Lacibacter sp. H407: one gene and its partner. The protein of the gene in region 2 binds, or shares a complex with, the protein of the main gene of each other region. Links are inferred from orthologs where the notes say so. Each region holds a gene or a part of one and is shown on either strand. Other genes may lie near its edges.

Region 1 (15,188 bases), 750 kb from region 2 along the record:
TGAAACATTGATGGATAACCCTGACAATATTGGTCAAAGACAAAACTATTCCGTAAGTACCGATGCAAAACTTTCAGCCGGTGATAAAGTTTATGTACGATTCAGATGGTTCAATGGTGAATTTAATGATCCTGAATTAACAGGTGTATCAGCATCACAGGGCGGTGCATCGTATGTAAATGTTACACAGTTTTCAGGACACCTGGTATTTGCAGATTAATAAAGACCAATAAATCAGAAAAAATGAAATCAACTTTTTTGTCTGCTACACTATTGGTTATGATTGTTTTTTCAAAAGCCCAAACAATTCAACCAACCGTATTAAACAGCAGCGGCTCATCTGGCATAGCCAATAACATTCACTTTGAATTTAATCTCGGCGAAAGCTTTACAACAACCATCGGCAATGGAACTTTTATTACACAAGGTTTGTTGCAACCGATAACACTTGCACAAGCCCCTCTTCCTGTTCTCGGCCTCGAATTCAATGCCAAACGCATCAACAACAGTAAGGTGCAACTCGATTGGAAAACGGTGCAGGAAATCGACAACAAAGGTTTTTATGTGGAGTGGAAAAAAGAAAACGAAATCAACTTTACCCAACTCCACTTTGTAAAATCGGCAGCGCCCAATGGTAATTCATCATCACCACTTAACTATTCGCATGTTGATGCAAACGACTTCAGAGGTAAAACCTATTATCGTTTGAAGCAGGAAGATATTGATGGTAAGTTTATGTATTCAATTGTGCGGTTAGTAAATGGAAATAATGGAAAAGTGATTTCAATGAAAGCATGGCCCATTCCATCCACAGGGCCTGTAAACATCAGTGCAGACGGGATAGAAAACGATGTATTATTCGTATTTGATAACAACGGACGGTTGATGAAACAGCTAACCATAACGGCACAAACACCTGTTCAACTCACAGGACTTGCACCGGGTACTTACATTGTAAAACTTGGTTCGCAAAAAGAGCTGTACCAGAAAATAATTGTACAGTAGAAAAAAGAGGCACAATAACGTGCCTCTTTTTTATTTGGCTGCAATAGGAATAAAACAACCCCAACTATATCTGCAGCTTATTCAACACAATCGCAAAAAATAGATTTTTCGGGTACTCTTATGCCTGCAGTAAACAAAAAATTAATCGAAAACTACAGTTTAAATAATTTTTATATCCGTAACTTAGGAGAGATTGGAGCACGTTTGACTAAAACCAAAACCCAACTGTTACTACTAAAACCAATATCATTTATTGCTAAGTTGATGATGTATGGAACATTGATTTGCGTTACAAGCAAATCTGTTTCTGCTGCTGACAGTATCCGTATTCATCTGAAATGGTGGCATCAGTTTCAGTTTGCAGGTTACTATGCAGCTCAACTCAAAGGGTTTTATACCGATGAAGGGTTAAACGTAAAAATTATTCCTGCCGACAAAGATCATCCGCCTGTTGCAGCGGTACTCAATGGTACTGCTGATTTTGGCATTACCGGTTCTGATCTCATTCTCAACCATGCGATGGGACAAAAGATAGTGGTGCTTGGCACTGTGTTTCAGCACTCACCCTACACCGTTATTTCACCTGCTGCGGCAAATATTAATTTTCCATCTGATCTCATAGGAAAAAAGATCATGGCTTCACAGGATCAGGGATGGGTACAGCTGCAGGCGTTGTTCTTGAAAGAAGGTATCCCATTAGATTCTCTGCGGGTTATTCCTCATACCTGGAACAATGCCGATCTTTTGAATGGCCATGCTGATGCAATGACAGGCTACATTTCTGTAGAGCCCCGTCAATTGGAACTCACCGGTATTAAAGTAAACACAATTCTTCCTGTAAATTATGGGATCGATTTTTATGGCGACTTGCTGTTTACCACACAGGAAATGGCGAAAGAAAACCCTTTGCTTACAGAAAAAATAAGAAAAGCCAGTTTTAAAGGATGGGATTATGCATTGGCACACCCCGAAGAAATTGCTGAATATATTTTAACACTGCCCGGCGTGAAAGAGCGGAATGTTAGAAGAGAAGCATTGCTGTTTGAAGCGGCAGAAATGAGAAAGCTGATCCTTCCAATGTTTGTGGAGATCGGGCATCAGAACGAAGGCAGATGGCAGCATATACTTGATGTACATAAATCACTTGGAATTATTGATTCCGCTGTTACATTGGACGGATTTATTTACAATCCCGGCAAATCAGAATCAGGACGATTGTGGCGCATTATATTCATCAGCGGTATTGTAACCGCATTTATCATTACAATGTTCTTTGCATATGGCATTACCCTTCGCAAAGCAGTGCGTAAGCGAACACGTGAATTAGAGCTGGAGGTAAAAGAACGAACACGTGCACAGGAACAACTGCTCATTAATAAAGAACGATTAAAAATGGCGGTGCAGGCTGCAGGCATTGGCATTTGGGACCTTGATCTTGACAACGATACTGTTTCTCTGGGCGATTCATTTGCAACAAATCTTGGATACGATTCAAATGAGCTTGCAAACGACAGGAATTTTTTACGTTCACAGGTTCACCCGGATGATTTGCCAGAATTAGCCCAAACATTTCGAGCTCAAATTGAAACATCAATTGAAAGTCCTGGTATTATCATACGTTTAAAAACAAAATCAGGGGAATGGAAATGGTGCCTGCTGATCAGCAGAGTACTGAAAAGAGATCATAAAAACCGGGCTACACATTTAACAGGCATCTACCTGGATGTGGATGATCTGAAGAAAAAAGAAGTTGAATTGAGCGACTTGTCTTCTACTTTATTGAAACGAAATAGTGAATTACAACAGTTTGCATACATCACCTCTCACAATCTTCGGTCGCCTGTAGCAAATTTATTGAGCCTTACACGATTATTTAAAAAAGATGAACTGGGTGAAATAAACAGCTCCTATTTTTCAAAGATCACAGAGTGTGTTTTTATTCTGCATGAAACATTGAATGATGTAAATGAAATACTTTCCTTTCGCACTGCAGCAGAAGAAAAGCCCGAAACTGTACAATTAGAACAACTACTCAAAACAGTAATTACTTCAATTGGGGAATGGATACAACGAACAGAAACGAAGATCACGCATGAATTTGCGGTGCAGGAAATTGCATTTCCAAAACGAATTCTGCATAGTGTATTTCAGAATCTTATTACGAATGCCATCAAATACAGAAAACCCGGTTCAATAGCCGAAATACATATTACCACAACAGAATCAAAAGATTCGTATACGATCGCTTTTACTGATAACGGCTCAGGTATCGATCTGGAAAAGTATGGCGCTAAAATGTTTCAGCTTTTTCAGCGTTTTCATACTGGTGTCGATGGTAAAGGAATGGGACTGTATATTGTAAAATCACAACTTGAATCGCACAACGGCAGTATCCATGTAAGCAGCAAAAAAGATCACGGTACCGTATTTACCATCACCCTGCCAAAAACACCTGGAACAATATGAGCAAGGGGAATAAACATATTCTTTTGATTGATGATGATGAGATCAATAATTTTCTGAGCAGGGAAATTATCAGCATGTATATGCCTCTCACAAAAATTGATTCGTTTACCAACCCTGAAGAAGCGCTGGAATACATTCGTGAAAAATTAAAACTACAACAACCGCTGCCCGATATTATTCTGCTGGACATCAATATGCCATTGATGGATGGATGGGAATTTCTGAAAGCAATTGACAAACTTGAACAACGAAATCATTTTAACACAACTGTGTATTTGTACACTTCTTCCGTGTATCACGAAGACAAACTAAAAGCAAAAAACTTTTCCATCGTAAAAAAACTATTCACCAAGCCACTTACGGCTGAAGCAATTGAAGAAATGGACAGATAGTCTTGTTGTTTCGTATCTTACATATTCTACTATATTATTTCTGTTGCATTTCGCTTAGATCCTGAACTTGCAATTTCTGTTTTACGCTTCAACATTCGTTTACCACATTTCGATCTATTTGTACTGCATCTCAGTCAGTAATATTTTATGCTGCTATTTAACTGTTGCATTTTTACAATGTTAAACTGATATGAACATGCTGCTATCTATGATTTTACAGGATACTCAAAACAGAAAACACCGGAATGCATGGTCAATGCTGCTGAAAAACTCCTTTTCGATCTTTAAACAAGCGTTGCAGGTACCGACGGGTTTACTGCCGGTACTTTCTTCGCTGTTGTTGATCCTTTTTTTCTCTGCCTGCTCGATGAATAAAACTGCAGGTGTAAAAAAAGATCTTACAACCGGTCTTACTTCTACATATCAAAACATGGAGTTGGAGAAAGCAATACTGATGATGAATAATGAAATACTGAATCATACAGATATTCCGATTGGTGAAAGTTTTCTCCTCATCAATGAAAATGTAACGGGTATGCAGGAGAAAGATGGAAAGGTTTCTGTTGGCTGTTCCCTTCGCATCAGCGATGAAAACGGGAAAGTGCTGTTTCAGGATAAAGATCTGTTTGCAGGTAATGATGTATTTGAAAAAGAGGAAGCAACAAGATTAAAATGTACCATCAATACCGGCAAGCCCATGGAATGGGAAAAGAATTATAACATACAAGTGATTTTTTGGGATAAATATGGCGATGGGAAAATTGTGAACGAATGTACCATCCGGAGTATCGACATTCCCTGACCGTCTCATGCAGTTGTTTTGGTTTCAGCGTTGCTTATATTGGCGACGCTTTTTACTTTCCGATACAGAACTTACTGAAAATATAATCCAACCGGTCTTCATTGGTGATCTCTCCGGTGATCTCTCCGAGAAAATGCAAACATCGTCTGATGTCCAAGGAAAGCAGATCCCCTGAAAGTTTATTATCAAGTCCTGCTTTTATATCAACAAGCGATTTTTCTACTTCCTGTAACGCTGCATAATGCCTGGCATTGGTAACAATCGTATTCTCCGGCTGAATGGTTCCCTGTACAATTTTATCAACCAACCTTTCTTTCAATACATCAATGTGCTTATTTGATTTGGCAGCTATAAAAAATACGCCATCGCCTGAAAATTTTTGTTGTGCATTTTCTTCTCCCAGCAGATCAACTTTATTGCCGATCAACAAGTAACTTTTATTCTGCTCCTGCACTTGCTGTAATGCCGTTTCTAACTCAGCTTGTGATTCACTGTTCACATCAAACAGGTAAAGAACAAGATCGGCCTGCTGCATTTTTTCCATACTCTTTTCAACACCGATCACTTCAATTGCATCTGTACTTTTACGGATGCCTGCTGTATCAATTAAACGAAATAAAATTCCGTTGATATTGATGATCTCTTCAATCGTATCCCTCGTTGTACCTGCTATTTCACTTACAATAGCACGGTTTTCATTGAGCAGTGTATTCAACAACGTGGATTTGCCTGCGTTGGGTTTGCCCACAATAGCAACACTTACACCGTTCTTGATCACATTCCCTAACTGGAACGATTGCAAGAGGTCGGTAGTTACTTTTTGTGATCGGTGAATGAGTTCGTAAAATTTTGTACGGTCGGCAAACTCCACATCTTCCTGCGAAAAATCAAGCTCCAGTTCGATCAATGCAGAAAATGTGATCAGTTGTTCCCGCAATTCTTTTAATACCAATGAAAAACCGCCACGTATATTATGCAGCGCTGTTTTTTGCGATGCTTCTGTATTACTGGCTATAAGATCGGCCACTGCTTCCGCCTGAGTAAGATCAAGCTTGCCTTTCAAAAAAGCACGTTGTGTAAATTCACCCGGCTTTGCCAAACGTGCTCCGTGCTTTACAAGTGTGTTGATGACTTGTTCCTGTATAAATGGAGACCCGTGACAGGAAATTTCGATCACATCTTCGCCGGTATAACTTTTCGGATTTTTAAATAACGACACTACTACTTCGTCCAACACATGTTCTCCATCTTTCAACAACCCAACATGAATCGTGTGTGATGCTTGTTTTGACAGATCCTTCGAAGGGAATAATTGATTAACGATGTCAATTGTTTTTGGTCCGCTTAAACGGATCACTCCAATTGCCCCAACACCGTGCGGAGTAGCCAATGCAACGATCGTATCATCCCAGCCTACTAATTTTCCAAGCATAATGCAAAAATAGCCCGATGGAAGAGAATAGCCACATCCCTAATTTGCTTTATCCTGCAACAGCACATATTTTTTAATACCGGTGATGGTCATTTCATCCAATACATCCACCATTTCTTTGTAATTCGTTTGTGATGTTGGTTGAATGAGCACGGTGTATTGTTCATCAGAACCGAGTTGTTCAATGATACGTTCTCGCTTTTCAAGCAAATGCTTACGCAACGATTGTTGCTGATACAAATGTGTGCTGCCCTTGGTCAATACATGTGCTTCACTGCCTTCCAGATAATCAATACGTCCGTTTTCCAATAGGGTTAGTGTAATGGTTGCAGATAAGGGTGCCTGCGTTTCTATACCATCTTCCGGCATATGCAAACCAAATGCCTTTGGCTCCATTAAGGAAGTAGTAAAAACAAAAAAGGTAATGAGCAAAAATCCAAGGTCAACCATTGGTGCAAAGTCGATGCGGACGGCCCGTTTGTCGTTTGTATTTTCTATTGCAGACATAAGCGTTGTTTTATACTGAGATGATAACAACAACAAAATCCATAACAACAAAAAATTTTTACTGTCAACAAAAACCGTCGGACAAAAACAAAAATCCCCATCGGAAAAACCGATGGGGAACTTGCTTGTATATTCCTTCTTGAAAAGGTCTTAGGGTTGTTCGTCTGGCAGACGGAACGTAATTTTTTGACGACGCCATGCTTTTACCTGACGGCCGTTTTGAATAGCGGGAATCCATTTAGGTCCTTTGCGGATCGCATCTGTTGCAATACGTGCAAGTACCGAACCTTTCATGGTTAATGCTTCTACATTACTTACGTTACCTTCTCTGTCCACGATGAATTGAACCTCACATGTACCAGCCTGACCATCATCAACGAGGTCGTCAATATTTTTTTCAACGGCACGTTGTACATATTGGTTCCATTTACCTTCACCACCGGGAAACTGGGCTTCCACTTCCACTTTGGTAAATACCTGGTTGGGATCTTCTTTTGGAGCTTCCACTACTTTTGTTTCTTCTTCCACTTTAGGAGGATTCACAATTTCGGGATCCTTAATACCTTCCTGGTCAATTTTACCTACGTTGGTAATTTCTTCCTGTTCCTTCACTTCGTTTTTCTCTTCAAACTTTTCGTCTTCAACGATTTTTGGAGGAGTAAACTTGGTGATCTCAATTTTTGGTGGCTCCTGCTTAGGAGGTGGCGGGGGTGGCGGTTCAATTTTAACCGGCTCTTCCTGCTTAATCTCTGAAAGAGTAACATCGGTTGACTTAACCTTTGTTTTCTCATTGGCCGATACGCTGCGGCTCACGATCACCGCTACAAAGATCAACAAGGCCAATCCGGCCGTAATTGCCAATGCAGTTGTTAACCGCTTGCGGTAGTTTCTGCGGAGTTCATAAGCACCATATTCCTTATTCCTGCCATCGAACAGGATGTCGAGAAAATCGGCGCTTAATATTTTGTTTACTTCCATAATTAACGGTTTTAATATTAGATGCTGCAATCAGAAAATTCCATACGTACCATTACTTGCCACCGGCAGGAGTACCTTCGGTAACGCCAATCAAGGCATTTTCACCCTCGGCAATATCCACTACTGCATAACGCTTAATTTCCAGGATCTGCATTTCATCCAGCATATCTACTACGTTTTTGTAACTGGCCTGTTCATTTGGTTTAATGATCACTACGAAATCTTTTTCCGGAGTGTTGGCCTTTTTACGCAGGAGCTCTGCACGGATTTCCTTGAAATTGGACGACTTAAAGTTTTTTCCTTCAGCGTCTAACTGGCCTTCGTAGAAATACACATGATTTTCTTTACTGAGCAATACCGTAAACGCACCCGAAGCTTTTGCTTCTGTTTGCTCTTCGTCCTTGGCAGTATCGTCAGGAACGTTCAGCTTAAACGCTTTGGGCGTGCTCATTGTCGTTGTAAACACGAAGAAAGTGATAAGCAAGAATCCGAGATCCACCATGGGTGTCATGTCCACCTTGGTATCCTTACGGGTTTGTTTCTTGACCCCCGGGCCTTTTTTATGACCCCCACCTTCCGGTGCTGATACATCTGCTCCCATTGTTCAGTGATTTAATGTTAACTAAATTATTTTTTATTCTGTGTTTTGTACAAAGGTGTGCCCGAAGGAACCCCTTCTAGCGATGTTACCAACTTAAACGAGAAAATACCATTCTTTTTAAATGCAGCTAATACATTTTTGAAGTAGGGATATTTTGTTGCGTTATCGCCATTTAACATCACATTTGCCGGGCGACGGCCGCCGGTTCCGGTTAACATTGCACCCAGATAATCGTTCAACTGATTGTTCAATGTATCTGATACAGGTATACCGGGCTGTTGAAACGACTTGTACTCATCATCACTGAAAGCCAGAAAGCTTTTCAGATTTTGAACGGGTACACCGATACCGCCTACCGAGAATTTGATAAAATTGGAAATTTCAGTTGGTGTAAGACCCAAGCCTTTCTGCCGGCTGAGCACCTCTGCTGTAAGCTGGGCTTTTTCTTTGCCATCCTTATCGTTACTAAAACTGATGAATACTCTTCCGTCCTTATCAAACGATACTTTTAAAACATCTTTATCTTTCACGTTCTCAGAAGAAACCGACTTTGGATTCTCAATTTTAACCACTTCAGGTGGCTTAAATTTTGTTGCCAGCATGAAGAACGACAGGATAAGGAACGCTACGTCCACAAAGGCCGTCATATCCACCCATGTACTCTTCCTGGCTATTTTATTGAGTTTAGACATTACTTGAAAGTTTTGAAATATGAAGATTCAATTTCAGCTAAATTCCACACCATCATTCCGATTATTTTTTCGGAAGATTGGTTTGATTATTTATACTGAGTAGCAAAACTCTGTGTTAATGTGAAACTTGTTTCGTCGATACCGTATGTGATCGAATCGATTTTTGTTGTAAAGATATTGTACATGATGAGGGCGAACGACGAAGTGGCAATACCCAAAGCTGTGTTGTACAAGGCTTCAGAGATACCAAGGGCCAAGGCACCTGCATCACCACCACCACCTTCTTTACCAAGAGCGGCAAATGAACGGATCATACCTAATACCGTACCCAACAAGGCGATCAATGTACCGAGTGAAGTGATGGTAGATAAGAACACGAGGTTCTTTGAAAGCATTGGCAATTCAAGTGCGGTAGCTTCTTCTACTTCTTTTTGAATAGCGCCTACTTTTTGATCATGATCCAAATCTGTTGCAGATGTCATTTCACGATACTTTCTTAAACCTGCCTTCATTACGTTTGCAACAGAACCTTTTTGCTTGTCGCACTCTGCCAAAGCAGCATCAACATTTTTATTAGCAAGATGATATTGCACTTTGCGGATAAAATCAGTTACGTTACCTGCACCCATTGCCTTGCTGATGGTAAGGAAACGCTCAATAGAAAATACAAATACCATTAAGAACAATCCGATCAGAAACGGTACAATGATACCACCTTCATAAATCGCATTCAATGCACCTTTTGGTTTGTGATGTTTCGGCCAGAACCAACCTTCCGTTGCGGGCTCATCAAAACCACTTGGGTTACCTAAAATAAAACGCCAGATAGAGTAACCGGCAATGATACACACGATTGGTGCGATCCACGAAATAACGTTGCTGCTCTGCTTTGCTTGACCTGAAGTTGCAGCCTTTGCTGCCGTTGGTTTAGTTTCAGCCATGACAATTGATTTTTTGGTTTTTAATTAAGTAAGTTTTTAAAATCTTTAATAGTGGTACAATTCTATGAAATTTTCCTTTTCAAAAAATCAAACCATTTCCCTCATGCAGGGTGGCACAAGTTAGGGAAATATTTATTTTCCGCAACTCCCAAACATTTTAATTTTTTCTTTTCTCTATCAATCGTTTGCACCATTTATCACAATTCGCCGTCTGTCCTTAACTTTTTCCACTCGTTGGTTGTATAACTCAGGTTTCGGTTATTCCAATTACCTTCAATCGATTTTTTTAAACCCCATAAAAAGTATGATGAAAAATGTAAAATCGTTATGCCTGCTCGTTTTCCTGAGCGGTGCTTTAACTACTGTGGCACAAAACAGGCCCGGCAACCCGCCAACCGGCAATGGTACACAACCTCCAACCGGTATGATGCCCCCGGCGGCTCAACGTCCAACTGCAGGGCCAAAGCCATACAAAGAAGTAATCACCGATAAAGCCAAAACCGACGACGGTTTATTTAAGGTGCACACGGTTGACGACAAATCGTATTTCGAACTACCAGATTCTTTGCTGAACAGAGATATCCTTATTGTTACACGTATTTCAAAATCGGCAAGCGGCCTCAGCAATGGCTTTTCTGGTTATGCAGGTGATATTGTAAATAACAACGTGATCCGTTTTGAAAAAGGCCCGAATAACCGGGTGTTTTTAAGAAGAGTTTCTTACGATCAACGTGGAAGCGATGCAGAAGGCATGTTCAATGCGGTTGTGAATTCAAACATTCAACCCATTATGCAGTCGTTTGCAGTAAGTGCCTATGGCAGAGATTCGGTTACCAATACACGTTCTACTGTTATTGATATGACAGAATATATTGCTGGCGATAACGATGTATTATTTTTTAATACAGGTTCCAAAGCAAGTCTTCAATTGGGCGCTATTCAATCCGACAAATCTTATACCGTTGGTATCAAGTCATACCCGATGAATGTTGAAATTAAAACGGTAAAAACATTCGGCCGTGGTGCTGCTGCCCCCGGTGCACAAACAAATCCGTTTGCTGCTGCTGCCCGTAGTGCAAACTTCACATTGGAATTAAACAGCTCAATGTTATTGTTGCCAAAAACACCTGCAAAGCCTCGCTATTTCGATCCACGAGTTGGTTTCTTTACAAGACGCTATACCGATTTCGATGCAAACCCACAGGGTGTAAAAGAAATTCAAATGGCGGTTCGCTGGAAACTCGAACCAAAAGATGAAGACATCGAAAAATACAAGCGTGGCGAATTGGTGGAGCCTAAAAATCCGATCATTTATTACATCGATCCTGCAACACCTAAAAAATGGGTGAAGTATTTGATCGATGGTGTAAACGACTGGCAGGTTGCGTTTGAAAAAGCAGGATTTAAAAATGCCATCATGGGTAAAATGGCTCCTACAAAACAAGAAGACAGTACCTGGAGTTTGGAAGATGCACGTTTCAGTGCCATTGTTTATAAACCAAGTGAAGTTGCGAACGCAAGCGGACCAAATGTACACGATCCACGCAGCGGACAAATTCTGGAAAGTCATATCAACTGGTATCACAATGTAATGAGCCTTTTACGCAACTGGTATTTCATACAAACAGCTGCTGTTGATCCGGGTTCACGCACAATGGTGCTCGATGATGATTTAATGGGACAGTTGATCCGTTTTGTATCATCACACGAAGTTGGTCATACATTAGGCCTTCGTCATAACTATGGTTCTTCTTCAACAGTTCCTGTTGACAGCCTTCGTAATAAAGCATGGGTTGAAGCAAATGGCCATACGCCATCTATTATGGATTATGCACGTTTCAACTACGTAGCACAACCGGAAGATAATATATCAAGACTGGGCTTGTTCCCACGTATTGGTGATTATGATAAATGGGCGATCGAATGGGGTTACCGCTGGATGCCTGATTACAAAACAGCAGAAGCAGAAGTTCCTGTGTTGCAAAAAATGACCACTGAGCGTTTGAAAAACAAACGTCTTTGGTTTGGTACAGAAACAAATCCTGACGATCCACGTTCACAAAACGAAGATTTGGGTAACGATGCAATGAAAGCAAGTGGTTATGGTATCAAGAACCTGCAACGTATTGTGCCGAACTTAATCAACTGGACCAAACAACCAAACGAAAGCTATGAAGGTTTGGATGAAATGTACAATCAGGTGCAAACACAATTCGGACGTTACATGGGTCATGTTGCAAAAAACATTGGCGGTATTTATGAAACACCAAAAATGACTGAGCAAGCAGGACCTGTGTATGAGTTTACGCCAAAAGCAACGCAAAAAGAAGCAATGAATTTCTTAAACCAGCAGTTGTTTGCAACCCCAACCTGGTTGATCAATAACGATATCTTCAGCCGTACAGGTATCAATCCGCAGATCATAATTGCAAACAGACAGGAATCTGTTTTGAATCGTATCATCAGCGGATCAACCATGACCAAACTGTTTGAAGCAGAAGCTACATTAGGTAACAGTGCATACAAAGCAACAGAAGTAATGGACGATCTTCGTCGTTCGATCTTCAGCGAAGTGTATACACGTAAAGCAACCGATGTATATCGTCGTAATCTGCAGAAAATGTTTGTAGAACGAATCATTACTCTGTTACCGGGTGGGGCTTCTCCGCTAACACTTGGTGGCATTGGTATTTCATTCCAGGTTTCACCTTCATTGAATATCAAGAATACCGATGCTTACTCAATTCTGAAAGGAACATTGCGTACGCTGAAGAATGATATTAAAGTTGCATTGCCTCTTACTACAGATGCAATGACGAAACTGCACTTGCAGGATTTGAGCGATCGTATCACCAATATTCTTGAACCAAGATAAGGAACAAGTGTTGATCATTATAAAAAGAGAGCCGCTTCATTTGAAGCGGCTCTCTTTTATATTTGAACAGATGCATTCAATTTACTCATAGCGTAATGCAGTAATGGGATCCAATTTCGATGCTTTCATAGCAGGATATAAACCTGCCAGTAAACCGGTAACAAAACAGATCAGCACACCCGCAATGATCCAGAGCCAGGGCACTATAAATCCTGTTTTTAAGAATACCGCTGCAAGGTTACCAACAGAAATTCCCAATACGATACCAAAGAAAGCACCGAGCAAACTGATGAGAATGCTTTCCCATAAAAACTGTGTACGGATGGTTCCACTTTTTGCGCCCAATGATTTTGATAATCCGATCTCACGTGTACGTTCGCTCACCGCCACCAGCATAATATTGGTTAAACCAATTGCCGCTCCAATAAGTGTAATAATACCAATGACCATGGCGGCTAAACGCACATACCGTAATGTATTTTTCAGTGTTTCAACAATGCTGTCACTTCGGTCCACATAAAAATTATCAGCTTCTTTAATATTGAGCTTACGAGCCTGCCTGAACACACCGGTGGCTTCTCCCACTGCCGCATCCATTTGTTTAAAGTCGTTTGCCCTGATGGTGATGCTGTAGCTTCCGGTGCTGCTGAACACCCGGCGAACGTTGTTGTAAGTAATGAGCGCAAGATTGTCCAACGATAAGAACGAACTTGCACCTCTTGCTTTTAAAACGCCGATGATCCTGTATCGGTTTGATCCGATACGGATCAATTTTCCGATGGCATAATTTGCCCTTCCCTTAAATAATTTTGTTGCCAGATCGCTTCCAATGATCACCACATTCCGTCCACTCTCCACATCCAGTTTATTAAAATCTCTCCCCTGGTCTAACACATACCCGCTATTGATCAGGTAATTTTCATCGCCACCGATCACCCGTACGGTAGGGTTTGTTTTTTGATCTTCAAACACAACGGTTGCATTTCCGCTGGCAAACTTTGAAATACTTACCGTTGCAGGAAATCCAAACTGATTTTTAAAACGGCGTGCTTCTTCAAAGCTGATCACCCGGTCGAGATTTGAGTTTCGTTCACGATTACCGCCTTTCTTTGATTTAGTCAGATCGGTACGGGAGCGGTTGCCACCGAAACGGATGTTACGTTCCTTAAAACGAATGCTGAATGAATTAGCTCCCAGTATCGAGAAGTTCTCATACAAACTCTGGTTCATTGCTTCGATGGCCGTAATAATGCCAATAAGCGCCATAATACCAAATGCAATAATTGAAACGGTAATACCTGTCCGTAACCTGTTGGATCGAATGGTGCGCCAGGCAAGCCGTAAAATGTCAGAGAATGTCATATTGAATAGATGATAAAAACAGAAGTTTGTTTTCAAACGTTCTATTTCACTCCGAAATTAAGAAAGCCTGCACGAAAAACAAGTTCTTTCTATGAGTGGTTGCCCTGCACTACGTAAACGGGCACTTCACCTGAAGAATGAAAAAAGCGACAAATAAATACCGTCACTGAAACTTAATAGATCGTGAGCCAGTTGAGCAAGATGCTTGGGTACACACCTAACAGAATAATAACGGCTGCCACAACAATCAACAAACCTTTAAAGGGAGCAGATACTTCCAATTCCTGCCCTTCACCTTCTTTGAAATACATTGCCTGGATCACACGGAAATAATAGTACACACTCACAGCTGCCATTACAACTGCGAAGATCACCAACCACAAGTAAGTACCTGTTTTAACAGCTGCTGCCAGCACAAAATATTTAGCGAAGAAACCGGCGGTTGAAGGAATACCTGCCAGAGAGAGTAAACAAACAGTTAATACCAATGCTACCAACGGTTGCTTTTTAGCAAGGCCATTGAAACCATCGAACGTATAATCTTTCATTTTCACCAACACGGCAAATATGCCGATAGTAGCAAAACAATAAGCAGCTGCGTACAACAACAATCCTTGTTTCGACATGTCGTTAATAGCAAACACCGCAAACATCATAAAGCCTGCCTGTGCAATACTGGAGTAGGCCAACATACGCTTTACGCTTTGCTGATAAACCGCCGTAATATTTCCAATGAACAAGGTTAATGCCGTTATAATAGCGATCGTCATTTGCCAGTTAGCTGTTTTATCGCCAAAGGCATTTGCAAATAAATTCAGGAATCCAATGAACACCGCTGCTTTTACAATGGTTGCCATGAAAGAAGTGAATACGGTTGGTGCACCATCGTACACATCAGGCGTCCAAAAATGAAACGGAGCTGCTGATACTTTAAAGGCTAATGCTACCATGATCATTACAATGCCGATCAACATGAAGACCTGATAATCATCCTGTGCAGTTACCAATAATTGTTCCAACTGGAAAGAACCTGTTGCGCCATAAAGAAATGCAATACCCATGAGCATGATACCTGTTGAGAATGATCCCATAAGGAAATACTTCAATGCAGCTTCATTGCCCTTGAGGTTTCGTT
Region 2 (15,172 bases):
TCTTACAACCGATGGCCGTTGGCTTTCTGATCTATGCTGCATGGAGTACTTACAAAACAGCTGTGAATAATCAGATCACCCGTGTCATCATGGTAGTGGCGGCTGTAGCCGTTTATTTATTTTTTAAAACGCCTTGGGTGTTTCCCATCATTCTTATTGCTGCAGGTGTTGTTACAAATTTTAATAAGAAACGTATTCCGCAAAAAGAAATACCTCGCCGAAAAGTAAAATGGACCAATATCTGGATGTTTGCTTTTGTATTTATTGTTGCCGGTTTTTTGAGTGAAACTGCAAGAAAGCAACAATGGGAAAACCGGCGTGCTTTTAATTTATTTGAAAATTTTTATCGTTTTGGAAGTTTGGTTTTTGGAGGTGGACAGGTATTAGTGCCAATGATGTATGAGCAGTTTGTAATTCGGGAGAAAACGCAATACATGACGGGAGAAGAATTATTAACTGGTGCGGGTTTTGTGCAAGGAGTGCCGGGTCCTGTTTTTTCAATGGCATCTTATGCGGGTGGCATGGCCATGCGTGATTTGGGGAAAGAGCAACAGGTGCTTGGAATTATCATCGGAGCCGTCGCAATTTTTTTACCGAGTCTGTTATTGGTGTTATTCTTTTTTCCGATCTGGAATAATCTAAAAAAGTATGCAGTTGTATACCGATCGTTGGAGGGGATCAATGCTGCAACGGTAGGTCTAATGGCAGCTTCTGCCTTTTATGTAGCAAGAGATATTTCCATTCTTGATATGAAGGCGATCAGTTATCTTAATCTGATGGTTATTTTTTCAACAACAGTTTTGTTGACAACTACAAAAATTCCGCCACCGGTAATTGCATTTGTTTGTCTGCTACTCGGCTGGATTTTTTAGTTTGTAATATCCAGCACTTTCAATTTCATCACACACAATATCGGGAACAAGATAACGGATCGATTTGCCTTGTTGAATTAACTCACGGATATGTGTAGCCGAAATTTCTAACAGAGGCGCCTGCAACACTGTTAGTTGTTTTACATTCGGTTGAACGGCGGGGAAGCCGGGTCTTGTATAAACATGAATCGGATAATTATTCATGATCGTTTCTGCATTCTTCCATTTATCAAGATTTTGCAAACTGTCACTTCCCATTATGATCGTGAACCGGTGTTGAGGATATTTTTCCTCCAGGTAGGCAAGGGTGGTAGTTGTGTAAGATGGCTTGGGTAAACGGAATTCAATATCAACAGCTTTCATCGCTGCTGTTTTTTGAATAGCAAGATTTACCAGATGAAGCCGGTCATATTCGTTCAAGAGATGTTTTTGCTGTTTAAACGGATTTTGTGGAGATATGATAAACCAAACCTGGGCAAGATCGGTCTCGTTCAGGATATGCTGTGCAATGATCAGGTGCCCGTTGTGAATTGGATTAAAGGAGCCAAAATAAAGTCCTATTTTCATTAATTAATTGAAATACAATTAGTTAGGAGTGTTTACAAGTATGCTTCTTGCTTCTTCAATGCGTAGGCTTAATTGATAACCTGCCACTTTAATGCTGATCGGATCGCCCAGTGGTGCCAGCATTTCTACCAATACTTCTTCGCCCGGAACACAACCCATTTCCATCAGTTTTAAAAAGATCTCATCATTTTCAAATGAATGAATCACCCCTTTCTGTCCCGGTTCTAACTCAGATAATCTTTTCATATTCAATTGCAAAAGTATTGCATCCTGCTTTGAAAGTTTTCCGAATTTTGGAGAATAATGGCAGCTACTTCCGTTCATTTTTTTTACCAGGATATCAGGTTCAGTTTACCCAAGCGAACACTACTCAAGAGTTTTATCACAAAATTGTTTTCAACAGAAGGGCAGCGGCTAGAGAGTATCAATATCATTTTCTGCACCGATGAGGCGTTGCTTGCCATTAACAAAGATTTTCTACAGCATGATTATTTCACCGACATTATCACGTTTCCTCTGTCGGGAAAGGGAGAGCCTGTAAACGCTGAATTGTATATCAGCATCGATCGGGTAAAAGATAATGCAAAACAAGCTGCTGTAAGTTTTCAAGAGGAGCTGCATCGGGTGATCTTTCATGGTTGTCTGCACCTTACTGGCTATAACGACAAGTCTTCACAACAAATTAAGAAGATGCGTGAACGTGAGGATCATTATTTGCGTTTATACGCCAAACATCGTCCATGATCCGTCTCGCCTTTTCTCTCTTTCTTCTTATATCTACCGGTCTTGCCTATGGTCAAGGTGTGATTGTACTTCAGGATAAACCTTTTGTGTACAAGGATAACCGTGATACAGCTGTTTGGAATAGACTAACGGCAAACTCAGCGTTCCGGTCACTCTCAACCATGGAGCAGGAGTTTTTCTATTGGAGCAATCTGATGCGAAAGAACCCGGCAGGGTTTAGCGAAACGGTTGTAAAAGAATTCCTGATTCAGTTTCCGGAGGCAAATTCAGCGGAGGCAAGATCGTTGATCACCGATCTGAACCAAGTGAAAGCGGTGCTTCCTTTTTTGCTTCCTGATGAAGGATTGATCCGAATGGCCAAGACTCATGCAGCCGATCTCAAGAACAGGGGCGGGATCATTTCCCATCAATCAGCTTCAGGGAAAGGTTTTGTTGATCGAATCAAAGAGATAGGAGGGTACCGTTGCGGGGCTGAGAATGTGTTTGTAGGAACGCCTCAGGCATTGGACGCCTTGATCCTGCTTTTGATCGACAAAGGAATAAGAGATAAAGGACATCGAAAAAACCTACTTGATCAAAATTTTACAATGATGGGAGCCTCCTTTGTCGAAACCGGCAAGAGCAAGGCTGTATTGGTTCAGGATTTCGGCTGTAAATAAGTTTCACGAAACACAGTTTCACCCTGAAACTGTGTTTCGTGAAACAGTAACTTTGCTCAAAATCAGAACACATGCCCAGAAAGAGATGGACTCCTCAAACAGAACTTACCCCCTCACTTTTAAAGTTCAGAGAAAAGAGAAAGTGGCAGATAGCACTTAGAAGGTATTTGCTGGAGCGTAATCCTTGTGTTTCCTATGCGCCTTACTTTGGACTGGATATTGAAAGCTTCCGCAAATGGATTGAAACACAGTTCTCTCCTGACCTTTCCTGGGACAGATTCGGAACCGACTGGCAGTTCGATCATATTATACCCGTTACTTATTTTGATTTTGCAAGCGATGAGGAGCTAATGCTTTGTTGGAACTTCACAAACATTCGGGTGGAACGGGCACAAAGCAAGAAAGAAAGCGGCAATCGGGTGGATGTGTTGATGGCAAAGGATTATTTCGGGAGGCTTTACAATGAAACAGGTTATGAGGTTTGCCGGGCTTTATTGGAAAAGATTACCCGGATTGAAGTGTCGGAGATGATTTCAACCACTCAGCAAAAGGAGTTTATTAACCAGCACAAAGACTATTTACGCCATATTGAAGGCTTTAGCTCCTATGAATTTGAACTAGTGAATTCAGGCAGAGATATCGAAGAAGTAAAGAAAGAAGCAGAATTGATCAAAAAGCTAGGTCGCTAGACCTTTGCTGCCAATTTCCTGATGGTTAAACGAAAACAAGTTGGAAAACAATTTGGCTAACTTTGCGGCTTATGTTTCCAGAATACGATGTGATAGTAGTAGGCGCCGGACACGCCGGTTGTGAGGCTGCAGCTTCTGCGGCCAACATGGGTAGCAAAGTATTGCTCATTACCATGAATATGCAAACCATTGCCCAAATGAGCTGTAATCCGGCCATGGGTGGTATTGCAAAAGGACAGATCGTACGGGAAATAGACGCCCTCGGAGGTTATAGCGGGATCGTAAGCGATAAAAGCATGATCCAGTTCAGGATGCTTAACAGGTCCAAAGGTCCGGCTATGTGGAGCCCTCGCACACAAAATGACCGGATGTTGTTTGCCACTACCTGGCGGGAAATGCTGGAGCAAACTCCCAATGTTGATTTTTACCAGGACATGGTGAAGGGATTACTTGTAAAAGATGGCTATTGCAATGGAGTCATCACTGGACTTGGTCATGAGATCAGGTCGAAAGCGGTAGTAGTAACCAGCGGTACTTTCCTGAATGGCGTTATCCATATTGGTGAAAAACAATTGGGCGGTGGACGTATCTCCGAAAAAGCATCCACCGGTATTACAGAGCAATTGGTAGAACTGGGTTTTGAAAGCGACCGTTTGAAAACTGGTACACCTCCACGTATTGACGGGCGCAGCCTCGATTATTCCAAAATGGAAGAGCAAAAGGGCGACGAAGAGATCACCGGCTTCTCTTATATGGATGTGCCCATCATCAAACCTGCTGAACAACGCAGCTGCTATATAACGTACACCAGTGCAGCTGTACACGATATTTTAAAAACCGGCTTCGATCGCAGCCCCATGTACCAGGGACGCATTCAGGGTACAGGTCCCCGTTACTGTCCAAGTATTGAAGATAAGATCAACCGATTTGCAGAACGGGAACGTCATCAATTGTTTGTAGAGCCGGAAGGCTGGAATACGGTCGAAATCTATGTGAACGGCTTCTCGACCTCATTACCGGAACAAGTTCAATACGAAGCGCTTCGTAAAGTGGTGGGTTTTGAGAATGCCCGCATGTTCCGCCCGGGTTATGCCATTGAATATGATTTTTTTCCACCTACACAGTTAACCTATTCGCTCGAAACAAAACAGATCCAGAACCTCTTCTTTGCCGGACAGATCAACGGTACCACCGGTTATGAAGAAGCAGCCTGCCAGGGATTGATGGCGGGCATCAATGCACATTTAAAAGCATCTGAACAGGCACCGTTCATTTTGAAACGTAGCGATGCATACATTGGTGTACTCATTGATGATCTCATCAGCAAAGGGACCGATGAACCATACCGCATGTTTACAAGTCGTGCTGAATACCGCACCTTGTTGCGCCAGGATAATGCGGATCTGCGGTTGACAGAGCTCAGTTATAAAATGGGATTGGCTACACAGGAAAGGATGGACAAAACAAGAAACAAACTTGAAGCGGTAGAAAAGATCAAACAAACACTCAACGAAATTTCATTAGCGCCGGAAGAGATCAATCCATTTCTTGAAGCGAACAATAGTGCTGCGTTAACACAGAAACAAAAGGCTGCACAAATTCTGTTGCGCCCCGGCATATCATTACAACAACTCATCCTTGCATCACCCACTTTGCAACAACTAACGGGAACGCCTACCGCAGAAATTGCGGAGCAGGCCGAGATACAGGTGAAATATGATGTATATATTGAAAAAGAAAAAGAACTGGTACAACGGATGAGTCAATTGGAAGATCTTGAAATTCCATCCAGCTTTGATTACAACAAACTCTCTTCACTAAGTACCGAAGCATTACAGAAGTTTAAAAAGATCAAACCACAAACATTAGGACAGGCATCACGCATCTCCGGTGTAAACCCAAGCGATGTACAGATACTGATGGTGTATATGGGACGATAGGAGATGATGCACATCATTTCTGTAAATTTCTGACAGCTTTTTAGAACTGTTAACTCCATTTATCTTTTTCGTTTTACTGCCTGTCATTAATTGCTACGATATCATTCGTTTTTCAGCAACATTTGTTGAACCGAATCATCATGCAATATAGAACGAGGCCATAATCGTATTGCTTTGTCTTATACAATGGTTGCTGTTGATTCAGGTGTAGCTCAACACTTGAACAAATGAAAATTACGTTAAACCTTATCATCCTTTTTTTTGCTTGTATTGTTGCAACAGCACAAACATCCGTGCGTGGAAAAATTACATTGAAAGTTGCCAATCAAGATCAACAACCGGTTGAGAATGCAACAGCTGAATTATTACGCAGCAACGATTCTTCCTTAGTAAAAACGGCGTTATCAGATAAAGCCGGGCTGGTTGAATTTGAACAGATACCATTCGGTACTTACATCATCCGCACAAGTTTGGTGAATCACGAAAAACAATTCTCAACAGTTGTTACAGTTTCCGAAACGCAAACATCAGTAACCGTCGCTGATCAGGTGTTGCGTCCATCAGCCACACAATTAAAAACAATTGAAGTAACCGGAAGGAAGCCGTTTATTCAACGACTCGGCGATCGTATTGTGGTGAATGTAGAAAACAGTGTCGTAAATGCAGGTAGTTCTGCATTTGATGTGCTGGAACGTTCGCCCGGTGTTTTAATTGACGCAAATGATAACCTAAGCATGCGTGGACGCAGCGGCGTTATCATCATGATCGATGGAAAACCAACACCCATGAGTGGTGCAGACTTGGTAAATTATTTACGCAGCCTTCCATCCAATGCCATTGAACGGATTGATCTCATCACCAACCCATCATCCAAATATGATGCGGCGGGTAATGCGGGCATCATTGATATCCGCATGAAAAAAGATCAACGCTTTGGAACCAATGGCAGTATTACAGCCGGTTACGGACAAGGTGTTTATCCAAAAGCAAACGGTGGAATTAATTTCAACCATCGCAACAAGATCATGAACTTGTTTGGTGGCTACAACTATGCCTACCGGATGAACCTCAACAATCTTTTACTCGATCGGAATTTTTATACCGATGGTGTGTTTACCGGAAAAGATGAAAAAAACAACTACACCAAAATTCCACTCGACTTACACACGCTTCGCTTAGGTGCCGATTTCTTTCCATCTAAAAAAACAGTGATCGGTTTTGTTGTGAACAGCAATTTGAATTTTATCAATCCATTTAATAATAACAGCTCGGTTGTAATTGATGGAAACAAACAACCCATCTTCACCTTCCGTACACAAACAAGAAACAGAAGCAGTAACCGGAATGCAGTGGGGAATGTAAACATCAAACATACATTCGACAGTACAGGAAGAGAGCTGACTGCAGATATTGATCTTGGTTATTTTGGCTCAGCTAATAATTCACGTGTAGCAACGCAATATTATAATCTCAATGGCGGACAGTTGCAACCCGATTATATATTAGATGGTTTGCAGGATGGTATTCTTCGTCTTGCAACAGCAAAAGCAGATTATGTACATCCGTTAAAAAACAAAGCAAGGTTCGAAGCAGGATTTAAAACAAGCCTGGTGCATGCAGATAATGATGCACGCTTTTTTGACATGAGCAACGGAACACCGGTGGATGATGAAAACAAGACCAATCATTTTTATTATGATGAAAACATCAACGCTGCATATACCAACTTCAAAAAAGAATTCAAGAAGTTTGATCTGCAAATTGGTTTGCGTGCAGAAAACACTAATGTAAAAACAAAACAGGTAAGAGGGAATATCACCTGGGATTCATCGTACACACAATTATTCCCCAGCGCATTCTTCAATTACAAATTGCATGAAGATCATACATTGGGTGTGTCGGTAAGTCGCCGCATTGATCGTCCCAATTATTCGCAACTCAACCCCTTCCTGTTCTTGATTGATGTAACAACCTATTCAACCGGTAACCCATCACTGTTGCCACAGTTCACCTGGAGTTATGAGTTGAATTATACGATGAAGAATATCAACTTTACATTGGGTTACAGCCGTACAAAGAATAATCAGAATATCGTGATCACCCGTTTCAAAGATGTGTTCCCGAATATTCCGAGCGATGATAACATTACTGTACAGATACCGGTGAACCTCACCTCATCTGATTACTATGGCTTGACCATTGCTGCACCTATCCGTGTGAACAAGTGGTGGAACATGATGAACAACGCCAATATTTTCTACAATCATTTCAACGGTAACCTTGCAGGTACCACGCTGGATAATGGAAAAGCTGTAGTAAGTCTGAGCAGCAACCACACATTCACATTTGGAAAAGGATGGACCAGTGAGTTATTTGGAAACTATAACTCCGGAGGACAATACGGGTTTATGGTGATGCGTCCGCAATGGGGTGTTGGTGCAGGTGTGCAAAAAAGTTTGTGGAAAGGAAAAGGACAAGTACGGTTCAACATCACCGATATTTTCTGGACCAACCTTCCACGTGCAACAATAACGTATAATAATTATGTAGAAATATGGAGAGCCTACCGTGAAACAAGAGTAGCCAACCTCAGCTTCACCTACCGCTTTGGAAGTAATAAAGTAGCACAGGCAAGAAGAAGAACAACGGCATCAGAAGAAGAACGCCAACGTGCCCAGTAGCCACGAAGGCACAAAGGCAGAAAGCAGCACGAAGAAGATTCGGTTAATCCTTCTCTTTGAGAATTTCGTGACGTAGCGACTTTGTGGCGAAAAACTTAGATACATTTTTTCTCATGTTGATATCGGGCTGGTAGTCTTGCCGGCCCTCTTTTTTTGTTTGCCGCAAAGACACAAAGACGCAAAGTGTCACAAAGGAAAAACAAAAGGCAATAAGCAATTGGCAAAGCATCAAACACTTCGATTGGCTGTATTTTTTTGCCTATTGCAAATTGTCAATTGCCTATTATTTTTGTCCGACCGGTATCGGATCAAAAGAGTAATACACAAAGTGAAGTTGCTCAAAGCTCGCAGCTTCTTATCGTAGCTCTTTCTTCCTTGCAATTTGCAATAACTGTAAGTGTGGTTGTAAATGTACCAGACTGTCTTTTTGTAAAAACTGGCGGAGATGTTTGTAGAAATGACTGTAATCGTAATACCCATACACGCCGTAGTGAAAGGTTTGCGGACGGGTAATGATATGACTAACGGCTTTGCGTATGCGCAGCACCTGCAGTGCCTGCTTACTGCTGAGGCCGGTACTGGTTTCAAAATAACGTTGCAGTGTGCGGGTGGAAACATGATGCTGGGCAGCCAGCTCTTCCACAGCGGTATGGAAACTATTATCGATCACCGCTTTTTGTAAAATGGAAGTAACAATGCTGATGGGTTTTAATGAACCCTGGTATTGCTCAATGATCTGTTCGTAATGCTGGGTTAAATACTGTACCCGTTTTTCAAACGTAAACAAATGCTTTACATTATTGATCACTGTTTGTTCCATCAGGTAACTCAATGGAAACATGGTGCCGCTGTATTCGGAAAAATTCACCTTCTTCTCAAAGATCACCGGACTCACTTTAAACTTGATCCCAAACACCACATTGCCGGGTTGGTGAAATGCTTCAATATTATTGAGCCTTGGTAAAAAGCCATCGCCACGCAGTTGTTGTTTGTTTTGCTCGATCTGCATGGAGTAAGGCGTACCCAGATTAATGAGATACGAATAACCAAGATTGGGAAACAATACATCGCTAAAACCTTCCGGATATTTCTGCCAGAGATGTTCAAATTTTGTTTGCCAGAAAAACTCAATGAACAATGCCAACGGCCCCGTTACATAATGTCGGTAGTAGTTAGTTTCGAAGTGATCGGTATGAACAAACTCAATGTGTTGCACGCTACCAAAGTAAACAACAACGCAACTGTATGCAATGGATACGTGATGAACGGCACACCGCTTATCAACTATTCACGTTAACGATTTATTAGTAAACCGTACACAAACAAACCAAGCGTTAGTAACACGTGCACAAAGAGCCATGCTTTTTGCCAGCCTTTTCGGTTAGTCCACTTAACAGCTGGGTTAAACGGATCGAAGATCAATGCGATTCCCAGGTTGGATGCTGCGGTAAAAATATCCTTACTTACAAACAGAAAGTAAAGACTTAATAAAACGAATGCCACATAACCCCAGCGGTTGATCGCAGGGCTGATGTCTTTTGCAGTTGTTTTTTCTGTTGTCATGTTTTTCTTTTCTGATAGGTAGACGTCACAAGAAATTTGTTACAACCTTCAATGTTAAGAAATCATGATCTGCCTTTGTTTGCCACAAAGACACAAAAGCACAAAGCGGCACAAAGAAGAAAATCAAATTGATCATTCCTCTAACGGAGTGTTTCACTGTATGCCTTATCCGATAGATATTGGTTTTTGTCTTTTTTTCTTCTTCGTGTTCCTTCCTGCCTTCGTGTTTCCGTGGCAACTATTCACCAACAAAAAAAACGGCCGTCAGAAAATATCCAACGGCCGTTCAATTATGATCAGTAGTAAAAATTAATGTTACTGTTTGCGCTGTGGCAAATGCACCGGCTTTAAACGAATGATGTGCAAAGCATGCATCACACGCATAATCAGAAAGGTAAGATCGAACTCATACCACTTCCGTGCAAAGTTGGCATTGTCTTTATCCTTGTGGTGATTGTTTTGAAACAATTCGCCCATCAGCAATACACCCCATGGCGTTGTGTTCTTACTGTGGTCTTCAATTTTAAAATTGCGGTAACCCAACTTATGACCAAACCAGTTTACAATAGCACCTTGGATAGGGCCCATCAAAAAATGAATCGGCAACAAGAGGAACCACCAGAAGCTTGGTGCAAAAAAGAAATAGAAGGCAACATACCCTGCAATAAAAAAGCCACGGGTAATATTGTTATGGCCAAACTTATCGAGCTTATCCCAAACAGGTAAGTACTCACGTGTAAATTCGGGATCGGGTACATTTTTACCGGTAACAAATCCACTGAAGATACGTGCTGTGTGCACCATCATTTGCCAGATATCTTTAAAGAAATGCGGAGAGTGCGGATCTTTCTCCGTGTCGCTGTACGCATGGTGCATGCGATGCATCACCGCATATGCACGTGGAACTAAAAACGAAGAACCCTGTACAAACCATGTTAAGAAATAAAATGTTTTTTCCCAACCCGGTTTGGCCGTGTACATCTGGTGGGAAGCATAACGATGGAGAAAGAATGAGTGGAAGAACAAACTTAAAAACCAATGCAATGTAAAAAACAAGAGAATCGCTGTCATGAGAAACGTAAATAGAATAAATGAAATAAGGTTGCAAAGAAAGCATATAAAAAGCACACAACATGAACTGTAGAAAAACAAGACGAAGTTTTGACCCAATTACTCAACACTCAGTCGTAAAAGCAAACAACTGTGTGTTAAAAACTGGTGGTAACTATCTGTTCACTTGCCAATTACAATCACTAACTTTCTGCAACAGAACCCCACCCCGTTGATTGCTTGCACTTAGTTCCACCCCCATTGATTGCTGCCACTTCTATTTTTTTACTCAAAACCAACCACACATGAAACATGTTTTCCTGGTAGCCAGCATTATTGGCCTTATGCTTGCGTGCAACAACGAAACAGAAACTCCAACAGATGCGGCCACAGCACCTGCTGCAACAACAACTCCCCCCGATCTTCCGTACACTGCCATGTATTCCAGCAGTTGGGATACCAATGTATCGGATACTGATTTGAAAACGGTGCTGCAGAGTTATAAAGACTGGGCCGATGGAAACCTCGATGGCGTGATGCGTGCCATGGGCGATTCGGTTTGGGTAGATGGAAGCGATGGTGTTAGTGCCAATTATTCCAATGCCGATCTGCGGAAACGTTGGGCACCATCACGTGACAGTCTCAGCTCTGTAGAAATTCAAATGGATGCCTGGCATAAAATGCGCAGCGAAAAACAGAAAGACAGTATTGTGGTGGTGTGGTATAAACAAATTGATACCTACAAAAGCGGACGAGTTGATTCGGCGCATTACCATGATATCAATATGGTAAAGGGCGGAAAAATTGTTTGGTACAGCCAGTACAAACGCCCGCTGCTTAAAAAGTAACTACGAACCCAACCAGTATATGAAGCAGCAGCCAAGTGGTTGCTGTTTTTTTGTGCCACCGAGGTCCGGCTCTGCCGGTCATATTCCTGCTGCCCAACCTTCCTGTCATCCCGACCGGTCCCGCAATCGGCGGGAGGCACGAGGGATCTGATCTGTTGAAAAATGTTTTGCCGTCGATGAACACAAAAGAACACAGATAAAAAACAGCCAATAACAGCAAGCAGTAAGTACGGTCGGCCCGGCTCTGCCGGTCTGAACGCTTGAAGAAACTTCCACGCCGAGTTCACTTAGTTGGCAGAGAAAAATCCCTTTGCGCCCTCATCCTCTCTGCATGAAAAACAATCAATAGTAGTACGGTCGGGACGGTTTCACCGGCCTGAACGCTTGCAACAACCCGACTTGAATTTGCTTTGCCTCTTGCCAATTGTTACTTACATCTTACTGCTTGTCCCTTGAATATTGCACATTGTCTATTGCCCATTGCTCCTCACTTCTCTTTTCTACCTTTAGCCAATGGCCGATGTACATACCAAAGCACAACGCAGCTACAACATGAGCCGCATCAAAGGCAAAAACACAAAGCCCGAACTGCTGGTGCGGAAATATTTACATGCACAGGGCTTTCGTTACAAACTGCACGACAAAACTTTACCCGGCAAGCCCGATCTCGTATTACCTAAATACAACACCGCCATCTTCATACACGGCTGCTTCTGGCACGGACACGCAAACTGTAAATATTTTACCATTCCCAAAACAAGAACCGATTGGTGGATGGATAAGATCAATAAGAATCGTACGAATGATGTAAAAGCAATGAAGCTGCTGAAGGAAGATGGATGGAAAATAATTACGATCTGGGAATGCAAACTAAAACCTGCTAAGCTTGAACAAACACTTGCCGCTCTGGTAAAAAAACTCTCCTGATTAATTACTCCCACAAACTGAACGTGACTTAAAGGCAAATGTACTTTACGTCACATGCTTTACTATTGTTTTCATGGATATGAAAACCAAAATTGGTTTGCGCATTAAAGAACTACGCACCGATCAAAATCTCACACAGGAAGAAGTTGCATGGAAAGCAGAGGTAGACAGAACATTTATGAACCATGTTGAAAATGGTAAACGCAATGTTTCTGTTGATACACTTTCAAAAATTATCTGCAACGGATTAGAAACAAGTTTCAAGGATTTTTTTCACACAGAACTATTTAACGGGAAAAGGAAAAGCAAATGAAAACAATCGAAAAACCAATATTGGTTAGCGCAAAAATTTATATAGTAGCAGAGAAGCTTTGGAAAGTAGCTCTTTTTGGTCCTGATAATTACCAGGCAGCAGTCATAAGTCATTACGTAAAAACAAAAGAGAAGAAACTTAAAAAGCCTGCAATTGCATTTGCAAAGGAATTGCTGACAGGATATTTTGAAGAGAACGAAATTTCAAATGCTGTTGCTGAGCAGGCATTACAATATTTAATAAAATTCAACGACGATATCCCGTTTCCCACACCTCCTAAACCAAAATTTAAATTCATCGATTTATTCGCCGGGATTGGAGGTTTCAGACTTGCTATGCAAAATTTAGGAGGTGAGTGTGTTTTCTCTTCTGAGTGGGATAAAGAAGCTCAAAAAACTTACTACGCAAACTTTGGTGAAATTCCGTTTGGAGATATTACTAAAGAAGAAACAAAAAAATGGATTCCAAAAGAGTTTGATGTTCTCTGCGCAGGCTTTCCATGTCAGGCATTTTCAATTGCCGGTAAGCGGGGAGGTTTTAATGACACAAGAGGAACACTTTTCTATGATGTTGCAGAAATAATACGAAGACATAAACCTAAAGCTATTTTTCTGGAAAATGTAAAAGGGCTTGTTAGCCATGATAAGAGAAAAACGCTTGAAACAATTCTTTACGTACTAAGGGAAGAGTTAAAGTATTATGTCCCCGATCCTGAAATTTTAAATGCAAAATATTTTGGTGTGCCACAAAATCGAGAAAGGATTTTTATTGTTGGCTTCAAAAAAGAGCTAGGCGTTAAAGATTTTGAATATCCAGAACAAAAAGAAATAACCGCAGCAGTAGAAGATATTTTAGAAAAGAAAGTTGTGAATGCAAAATACTACATGTCAACTCAGTATTTGAAAACTCTTGTTGAACATAAGGCAAGACATGAAAGTAAGGGTAACGGTTTTGGCTATGAAATTTTAAACAAAGATGGTGTTGCAAATGCAATTGTGGTAGGAGGCATGGGAAGAGAAAGAAATCTAGTAATTGATAAACGATTAAAAAATTTTACTCCTACAACAAAAATCAAAGGCGAAGTTAATCGTGAAGGAGTAAGAAGATTGACGCCTAGAGAATGGGCAAGGCTCCAAGGGTTTCCTGATCATTATGTTATAGATAAAGTAGCAGATGCGTCTGCTTATAAGCAGTTTGGTAATTCAGTTGCAGTGCCTGCAATACAAGCAACAGCTGAATTGGTTATCGAAAAGATTCAAAAACACCTAAAATAATTTTTATGGCATTATCTGGTAATAAAGGAGAATGGAGTGAAGTATATGTTGTACTCAAGCTGTTAGCAGAGGGTAAACTTTTTTCTGCTGATAGTAACTTAAACAAAATAGCTGGGACATTCAATCCAATTATAAAGATCATACGTGAACAAGCTCAAAATTCTACTATTGAATACTTGATTAATGGGAACATAAAAGTGGTTGAGGCAAATACAAAAAATGTCTTAGTTGAATTAGCTACTTCAGTTTTTATTAGAGAGGCAAAGAAACTATTCAAAAGTATAAAGCAAGGGAAAGGAAATGCATTTTCTATTTCAGCAGTAGAATCTTTTTTACAAAGTATAAGCATCACACAACTAAAAACTAAAAGCGTAGAAAAGGCTGATATTATTTTAGTGATTCATGATACGAACACAGCGACAACACCGAAACTTTCCTTTAGTATTAAATCACTTATAGGTAAGGAGCCTACATTGCTAAATCCTGGACCTGGAACAAATTTTATCTACAAAATAATTCCATCAAATGGCGGAAAATCTATTGATGTAGCAAAGTTTAATAAAGCGACAATAGCTAAGCCTAAAATTACTAATCGAATTAATAAGCTAATTAGTGACGGTTATTCAATCCAATTTAAAACAATTCAATCAGAAAACTTCTTATTAAACCTTCAGTTACTTGACGGTGATTTACCAAGAATTCTTGCTGAACTGTTATTAATTAAATACAAATACTCAAAATCAAAAACTAAAGAGTTGTTATCCTTAGTTGAACAAATCAATCCCTTAAATTATGACTTAGGCAAAGGGCATCCTTTTTATAAATATAAGCTTACAAGTTTGCTTTATGATTATGCTCTTGGTATGACACCTGAAGTAGTATGGAAGGGACAGTATAATGCAAACGGAGGTATTATCGTTGCAAAAAATGATGAGGACGTTATTTGTTATCATATTTATGATAGAAATCTTTTCCAAGATTATTTGGTTAATAATACCAAGTTTGAGCAGGCCTCTACTGGCGAAGATGAAAGTAATCCTGGGAA

The links.
Region 1: the proteins of mnmG (region 2) and mnmE are in contact, whole or in part, in a solved structure (PDB 9HIP), measured with the Escherichia coli proteins. The link is inferred for Lacibacter sp. H407 from one-to-one orthologs.

What each region holds. Positions count from the first base shown.
Region 1 is NZ_JBBKTU010000001.1:2,047,132-2,062,319, reverse strand. What follows is about bases 3,908-6,851. They hold mnmE (tRNA uridine-5-carboxymethylaminomethyl(34) synthesis GTPase MnmE), read right to left. Parts: upstream 6,098-6,851; coding sequence 4,718-6,097; downstream 3,908-4,717. Other genes in these bases: WG989_RS08945 (energy transducer TonB), read right to left, coding at 6,755-6,851; WG989_RS08950 (ExbD/TolR family protein), read right to left, coding at 6,137-6,604; WG989_RS08960 (hypothetical protein), read left to right, coding at 4,060-4,665. In the rest of the region: WG989_RS08980 (DUF8740 domain-containing protein), read left to right, coding at 1-220; WG989_RS08975 (T9SS type A sorting domain-containing protein), read left to right, coding at 244-1,005; WG989_RS08970 (ABC transporter substrate-binding protein), read left to right, coding at 1,126-3,471; WG989_RS08965 (response regulator), read left to right, coding at 3,468-3,863; more of WG989_RS08945, read right to left, coding at 6,852-7,582; WG989_RS08940 (ExbD/TolR family protein), read right to left, coding at 7,635-8,183; WG989_RS08935 (ExbD/TolR family protein), read right to left, coding at 8,210-8,875; WG989_RS08930 (MotA/TolQ/ExbB proton channel family protein), read right to left, coding at 8,962-9,816; WG989_RS08925 (zinc-dependent metalloprotease), read left to right, coding at 10,121-12,691; WG989_RS08920 (ABC transporter permease), read right to left, coding at 12,773-14,053; WG989_RS08915 (NADH-quinone oxidoreductase subunit N), read right to left, coding at 14,227-15,188. UniProt on the Escherichia coli protein: Exhibits a very high intrinsic GTPase hydrolysis rate. Involved in the addition of a carboxymethylaminomethyl (cmnm) group at the wobble position (U34) of certain tRNAs, forming tRNA-cmnm(5)s(2)U34.
Region 2 is NZ_JBBKTU010000001.1:1,302,829-1,318,000, forward strand. Bases 3,109-6,036 are described here. They hold mnmG (tRNA uridine-5-carboxymethylaminomethyl(34) synthesis enzyme MnmG), read left to right. Parts: upstream 3,109-3,602; coding sequence 3,603-5,471; downstream 5,472-6,036. Other genes in these bases: WG989_RS05630 (hypothetical protein), read left to right, coding at 3,109-3,531; WG989_RS05640 (TonB-dependent receptor domain-containing protein), read left to right, coding at 5,699-6,036. Also shown: chrA (chromate efflux transporter), read left to right, coding at 1-872; nadD (nicotinate (nicotinamide) nucleotide adenylyltransferase), read right to left, coding at 852-1,439; WG989_RS05615 (FeoA family protein), read right to left, coding at 1,458-1,685; rRNA maturation RNase YbeY, read left to right, coding at 1,743-2,183; WG989_RS05625 (CAP domain-containing protein), read left to right, coding at 2,180-2,842; more of WG989_RS05630, read left to right, coding at 2,914-3,108; more of WG989_RS05640, read left to right, coding at 6,037-8,152; WG989_RS05645 (helix-turn-helix domain-containing protein), read right to left, coding at 8,508-9,296; WG989_RS05650 (hypothetical protein), read left to right, coding at 9,312-9,449; WG989_RS05655 (hypothetical protein), read right to left, coding at 9,446-9,715; WG989_RS05660 (fatty acid desaturase), read right to left, coding at 10,031-10,786; WG989_RS05665 (nuclear transport factor 2-like protein), read left to right, coding at 11,071-11,613; WG989_RS05670 (very short patch repair endonuclease), read left to right, coding at 12,127-12,540; WG989_RS05675 (helix-turn-helix transcriptional regulator), read left to right, coding at 12,614-12,853; WG989_RS05680 (DNA cytosine methyltransferase), read left to right, coding at 12,850-14,127; WG989_RS05685 (HpaII family restriction endonuclease), read left to right, coding at 14,133-15,172. UniProt on the Escherichia coli protein: NAD-binding protein involved in the addition of a carboxymethylaminomethyl (cmnm) group at the wobble position (U34) of certain tRNAs, forming tRNA-cmnm(5)s(2)U34.